2 regions of the Bradyrhizobium denitrificans genome follow, and region 2 is predicted to be linked to the other one. Evidence: riboswitches for the same ligand, from Rfam matches in the RefSeq annotation. Region 2 holds a riboswitch; the other holds the start of a gene.
What was found. Region 2 has a riboswitch for S-adenosylmethionine ahead of metX (homoserine O-acetyltransferase MetX). Riboswitches for the same ligand answer to the same signal wherever they lie in the genome.
Positions count from the first base shown of each region.

Region 1: linked by a shared signal. The riboswitch ahead of HL671_RS00820 (O-succinylhomoserine sulfhydrylase) and the one ahead of metX (homoserine O-acetyltransferase MetX) in region 2 are both predicted to bind S-adenosylmethionine.

Region 1 is NZ_JABFDP010000001.1:204,231-207,676, reverse strand. Features, by position in the region: gene HL671_RS00830 (S8 family serine peptidase) at 1-539, shown strand, start outside; gene HL671_RS00825 (2'-deoxycytidine 5'-triphosphate deaminase) at 608-1,714, opposite strand; SAM riboswitch at 1,827-1,906, shown strand; gene HL671_RS00820 (O-succinylhomoserine sulfhydrylase) at 1,983-3,191, shown strand; gene HL671_RS00815 (GDSL-type esterase/lipase family protein) at 3,273-3,446, opposite strand, start outside.
Region 2 is NZ_JABFDP010000031.1:11,422-14,867, forward strand. Features, by position in the region: gene metW (methionine biosynthesis protein MetW) at 39-701, opposite strand; gene metX (homoserine O-acetyltransferase MetX) at 705-1,919, opposite strand; SAM riboswitch at 2,011-2,090, opposite strand; gene HL671_RS29710 (chorismate mutase) at 2,289-3,122, shown strand; gene hisC (histidinol-phosphate transaminase) at 3,160-3,446, shown strand, end outside.

The DNA of each region.
Region 1 (3,446 bases), on a different contig from region 2:
AGACGGCGGAGCTGGCCTTCCATCAGGATCTCAACCATGATGGTATCATCGGCGTGCCACTGAACCTCAATGCAGCCGTGGTCTGGTCGACCGGCTGGCGGGACAATGCGCCCGCAAGCTATGACGGCCATAGCCTGACATTGAGCGCCTCGGCGAGCTATGATGGGCTGCACACGCTGGACCGCTTCCACTTCGCTGGCGACGGCAAGGGTGGAGCCACGATCAGCGTGGCGGGCGCAGGCACGGCGTCGGCCATCGCAAGCGTCGGCGATCCGTTGGTGCGATTCGACGCCGGGCATGATGCGTTCGTCTTCGCCTCGCATTTCGGGGATATCCGCATCACCGACTTCGATCCGGCGCGCAATACGATCGCATTCAGCCCGGGCCTGTTCGCAAGCCAGCAGGCTCTGCTGGCCGCGATCCATGACGATGGCCACGGCAACGCCGTGATTGCGGACGCGGCGCACGACACGTTGACGCTCGATCACGTTTCGGTCGCGGCGCTGCTGGCACATCAGTCGCAGCTGCATATCGTCTGAGGCAGAGAGCCGACAGCACAGCCCGGCGTCAATGGCGCCGGGCGTGCTCTTGACCAAGAGGACGATCTTCAGCTGCGGAAATGCTTGGAGAGCTTGAGCCCCTGGGCCTGGTAGTTCGAGCCGATGCGACTGCCATACATCGCATCCGGGCGCGCCAGCATCTTCTCATAGACGAGACGGCCGACGATCTGGCCGTGCTCGAGAATGAACGGCACCTCGCGCGAGCGCACCTCGAGCACGGCGCGCGCGCCCTGCCCGCCCGCACCGGCATAGCCGAAGCCGGGGTCGAAGAAGCCGGCATAATGCACGCGAAACTCGCCCACCAGCGGATCGAACGGCACCATTTCCGCGGCGTAGTCCGGCGGCACCTGGACGGCCTCTTTGGAGGCCAGGATGTAGAACTCGCCGGGATCGAGTATCAGGCTGCCATCGGGCCGCGCCCTGATCGGCTCCCAGAACTCCTCGACCGCATAGCCGCCACGGCGGTCGACATCGACCACGCCGGTATGACGCTTGGCGCGATAGCCGACATAGCCATTGGCATTGGCGCCCGACAGATCGACCGACAGCGCCACGCCGCCGGCGAGATCGGCATCATCGCGATCGACCAGCCGCTCGGCCCGATGCAGCGCGTTCAGCTCCGCCTCCGTCAGCACCGCGTCGCGGTAGCGGAAGCGGACCTGGGACAGGCGGGAGCCTTCGCGCAACAAGACGGGAAACGTCTTGGGACTGATCTCGGCATAAAGCGGGCCATGATAGCCGGCGCCGATCATGTCGAAGCGGCGGGTGCCGTCGGCGATCACGCGGGTGAACACGTCGAGGCGGCCGGTCGAGCTCTTCGGATTGGCCGCAGCCACGATATCCTTGGGCAGCGCCAGGCTCTCCAGCAGCGGCACGATGTAGACGCAGTTGGTCTCCAGCACCGCGCCATCCGCGAGCGCGAACTCATGCAGCTTCAGCTCGTCGATGCGTTCGGCCACCGTCGATCCCGGCCCCGGCAAAAAGCTCGCGCGCACCCGGTAGGCGACGTCGCCGAGCCGCAGGTCCAGGCTCGCCGGCTGGATCTGGCTCTCGACGAAATCATATTCCGGGATGATCAGGCCGGCCTCGGTCATCGCCACGATCATGCGATCGGGCAGGATGCCATGGGCGTCGGGAGGGAGCGAAAACGGCAAGACCTGATCCTTTGCAGGCGCCGGAACGGCGGCTTATCGAGCCTATATAGGGTCTTTTTACCGGTTATCCGATGGCTGGCTTGACGGAAAGGTCGGTTACGACTAAGAGCAGCACTTATCCCGTGGTGATTTGAGCCGGCCGGCTTGCAGCCACGTTAAATAAGTCGCTAAACAGGCCGGGGACGAATGTGATCCCGGCCGTGAGGAGTTATCCCAGGCCGGTTTTTTTGTGCCCGTCGCCGGAGGCGGCGGTCACGATGGAGGTCACATGTCGAAGTCCCCCGCGAAGGCGCCCGCGTCGTTCGCCCAATATCGCCCCGAAACCCGGCTGGTGCATTCCGGCAGCTTGCGTTCCGAATTCGGCGAGACCGCCGAGGCGCTCTACCTGACGCAAGGTTTCGTCTACGCCACCGCCGAGGAATGCGAGGCGCGCTTCAAGGGCGAGGATCCCGGCTTCATCTATTCGCGCTTTTCCAACCCGACCACGGCGATGTTCGAGCGCCGCATGATCGAGCTCGAAGGCGCCGAGGCCTGCCGTTCCGCGGCCACCGGCATGGCTGCAGTGACCACCGCGATCCTGGCCCCGCTGCGCGCCGGCGACCACGTCGTTGCCGCGAAGGCGCTGTTCGGCTCCTGCCGCTACGTCGTCGAGGACCTGCTGCCGCGCTACGGCATCGAGTCGACGCTGGTCGACGGGCTCGATCTCGACCAGTGGCAGAAGGCGGTCCGGCCGAACACGAAATCGTTCTTCCTGGAGAGCCCGACCAATCCGACGCTCGACGTGATGGACATTCCGGCGATCGCCGAGATCGCGCATGCCCACGGCGCGCGGCTGATCGTCGACAATGTGTTCGCAACGCCGATCTGGCAGAGCCCGCTCGCGCTCGGCGCCGATGTCGTCGTGTACTCCGCGACCAAGCATATCGACGGCCAGGGCCGCTGCCTGGGCGGCGTGATCCTGTCGTCGGAGGCCTTCATCGCCGAGCACATCCACAATTTCATGCGCCAGACCGGCCCGTCGATCTCGCCCTTTAACGCCTGGGTGCTGCTCAAGGGCCTGGAGACGCTGGCCGTCCGCGTTCGCGCGCAGACCGAGAACGCGGCGAAGGTTGCGGATTTTCTCGCGACGCATCCGAAGATCTCGCGGCTGATCTATCCGGGCCGCGAGGACCATCCGCAGGCCGCGACCGTCAGGAAGCAGATGCGCGCCGGCTCGACCCTGGTCGGCTTCGAGGTCAAGGGCGGCAAGGCCGGCGCGTTCCGCACGCTCAACGGCCTCAAGCTCGCGCGCATCTCCAACAATCTCGGCGACTCCAAGACGCTGGTCACGCATCCCGCGACGACGACGCATCAGCGGCTGTCGCCGGAGGCGCGCGCCGAACTCGGCATCAGCGAAGGCTTCATCCGCTTCTCCGCAGGCCTCGAACATGCAGACGATCTGATCGCGGATCTCGACGCTGCCCTGGGGGCGGCGTAGCGAATGGCGAATAGGGAGTAGCGAAGAGCAGGATAGGACCTCTTCCCTATTCGCTACTCGCGATTCCCTATTCGCCGCTCATCACATCGGCCGGTAGGTCGGCACATTGGCCGGGGCGTTGACGCCGAGCTTGACCTGACCGACCGAACGGATGATGTCGTCGCCAAGAAGCTGGGCGAAGCAGGCATAGCCCCAATCGCTCATGTGCAGGCCGTCCGAGATCACGAACTCATTGATCGGGATCGCCTGGCGCTC
Region 2 (3,446 bases):
TGAGGTGGCCTACCTACCAGCGCGCAAACGATCCAGACCTACCGCCGCTCGCCTCTGCTCAGCAGAAACACGCCCTGCTCGCCGAACATGTTCCAGAACCACCAGGGCATCGCGACGCGCAACGGACGGCCATAACTATCAAGAGCCACGGCGCGCTCCATCTTGACGCCGATCTCGTCGCACAGCTGGACGAAGTCCTTGATGGTGCAGAAATGGATGTTGGGCGTGTCGTACCAGGTGAAGGGCAGATTGTCGGTGCGCGGCATGTGGCCGCCGACGAGCAATTGCAGGCGCAGCCGCCAGAAGCCGAAATTCGGGAACGTGACGATGGCGCGGCGGCCGATGCGCAGCAGGTTCTCGAGCACGGCCTTGGGCCGGCGCGTCGCCTGCAGCGTCTGCGACAGGATCACATAGTCGAAGGCATCGTCGGGATAGTCGACGAGATCGGTATCGGCGTCGCCCTGCACCACCGCGAGCCCCTTGGCGACGCAGTGATTGACGCCCTCGCGCGACAGCTCGATGCCGCGGCCGTCAATGCCCCGACTCTCCAGGAGCTGCAGCAGGTCGCCGTCGCCGCAGCCGATGTCGAGCACCTTGGAGCCGCGCTCGACCATGCCGGCGACCAGGAGATGATCGGGCCGATAGGCCAGCACCTCGCCGCCGGAAAAGCCGTTCAGCGGCAACACACCCTGCAGGCTCATGGGTCAGCCTCCGTTCGCGACCTTGAGGCCGCGCGCCTTGCCAGCGGAATCGAGGAACGCGCTGGCGATGTCGAAGAACTCGGGGACATCGAGCAGGAACGCGTCGTGGCCCTTGTCGGTCTCGATCTCAGCGAACGAGACCCGCGCGCTGGACGCGTTGAGCGCATGCACCAGCGCCCGCGATTCCGAGGTCGGGAACAGCCAGTCACTGGTGAAGGACACCACGCAGAAGCGGGTCTTGATGCCGCGGAACGCCGCCGCCAGCACGCCGTCATGGTCCGCGGCGATGTCGAAATAGTCCATCGCGCGCGTCAGATAGAGATAGGAATTGGCGTCGAAGCGCTCGACGAAGGACGAGCCCTGGTAACGCAGATAGCTCTCGACCTGGAAATCGGCGTCGAACGAGAAGGTCGGCAGTTCGCGATCCTGCATGCGGCGGCCGAACTTGCGATGCAGCGCGGCGTCCGAGAGATAAGTGATGTGCGCGGCCATCCGCGCCACCGCAAGCCCGCGATGCGGATGGACGCCCTTGTCGCCGTAGCGGCCATGATCCCAGTCGGGATCGGCCATCACGGCCTGGCGGCCGAGCTCGTGGAAGGCGATGTTCTGCGCCGAGTGCCGCGTCGCGCAGGCGATCGCCAAGGTGGCGAATACGCGCTGCGGATAGGCCACCGTCCATTGCAGCGCCTGCATGCCGCCCATCGAGCCGCCGACCACGGCGAACAAGGTGTCGATGCCGAGATGATCGATCAGCATCGCCTGTGCCCGCACCATGTCGGGGATGGTGATGATCGGGAAGTCGAGGCCCCAGACCTTGCCGGTCGCGGGATTGAGCGAGGCCGGCCCGGTCGAGCCCATGCAGCCGCCGATCACGTTGGAGCAGACGATGAAATAGCGGCTGGGGTCGAGCGGCCGCCCCTTGCCGACCAGCGTCTCCCACCATCCGGGCTTGCCGGTGACCGGATGCCGGTTGGCGACGTGCTGATCGCCGGTCAGCGCGTGGCAGATCAGGACCGCGTTGGACTTGTCGGCATTGAGTTCGCCATAGGTCTGGTAGGCAATCTGGAACGGCGACAGGTCGACGCCGCAATCGAGCTTGAGCGGCTTGTCGGCGCCGAACTGCGCGACCAGCGAGCTCGGATGGTCGACCTCGTGCGAGCGCTCCTCGGGCGCGATCGTGCGCAGCGAGGATGTGGATTTCGGCGTCAGGCCTGTCATGTCTTTCACCCCGGCCATCCGGCCAGGGCTCCCGAACCACGTGACATATCAGGCCATGAAAAACCCGGCCTGAACTGGGGTTCGGCCGGGATCGATAACGTCCCCGGCCTGTTTAGCGAATTGTTTAACGTGGCTGCAAGCCGGCCGGCTCAAATGACCACGGAACGAGCAGAAACTAGTCCCGCGGGCGCTCCTCGTCAAGGCAAGCAGGGGTTGACCGCCGATCGGGCACTCCACGGCTGCAATCCAGCCAAGCCTAGGCCGCACAAGGTAAACTTGCTGTTGCGTAGGCCCGGCGCATCGGACAGAACGGCATCCATTCCCAGCGGCCGCGCGTTCCCCCGTGGCCCACGAAGAGTGACCGCGACCATGTCGAACCCGCCGCCCGCCCCGCCCTCGCTTGCCGATCTGCGCAAGGAGATCGACGCGATCGACGAGCAGGTCCATCAGTTGCTGATGAACCGGGCCGACATCATCGACCGGCTGATCAAGGTCAAGAAGACGCAGGAGGTCGGGTCGGCGTTCCGCCCGGCCCGTGAGGCCGACATGATGCGCCGCCTGGTGCAGCGCCATCGCGGCATCCTGCCGCTCGACACCGTCGAGGGCATCTGGCGCGTGATCGTGTCGACCTTCACCTATGTCCAGGCGCCGTTCTCGGTGCATGCCGACGTCTCGGTCGGCGAATCCGCGATGCGCGATTCGGCCCGGTTCCATTTCGGCTTCGTGGTCCCGTATGTGGCGCATTTCAGCGCGCAGGCTGCCGTCGAAGCGGTGGCGCGCTCGAAAGGCGATCTCGCGCTGGTGTCGACGAGTTCGGGCCATACGCCGTGGTGGATCACGCTGGAGCCCGCCGGCGCGCCGAAGATCATCGCGCGGATGCCCTTCATCGAGCGCGCCGACCATCCGGCGGCACTGCCGGTGTTCGCGGTGTCGCGGGTTGCCGACGACGCGCTGGTCTTGGAGGTCGAGACCTGGAGCATCCGCGTCTCCGGCTGGAATGCGCAGGTGTCGCGCGCCTTGTCGCCGCTCGCCGACGTCATTGCGGTGCCCGATACCGCCTTCGACAGCGCCGCGCTGCTGGTGTCGATCGAGGCGCCGTCCAACCTGGACAGCATCAAGGCGGCCCTGATCGCGGCGGGCGCCTCGGTACGCTCGGCGGCCCTCGTCGGCGGCCATGCCAAACGCTATACGGTTCCGAGCTGAGACGCGCTGCGCCAGTGATCATCGTCCGGAGTTCATGATGTCCCGCCCCGTGCCGAATCCCGGCATTCTCGACATTGCGCCCTATACGCCGGGCAAGAGCCCGATCCCCGAGCCGGGCCGCAAGGTGTTCAAGCTGTCAGCCAACGAGACGCCGTTCGGCCCTTCGCCGAAAGCGATCGAGGCGTTCAAGAGCGCCGCCGGCCATCTTGAAGATTATCCCGAGGGGACGTCGCGGGTGCTGCGCGAGGCGATCGGCCGCACCTACGGCCTCGATCCCGACCGCATCGTCTGCGGCGCCGGCTCCGACGAGATCCTCAATCTGCT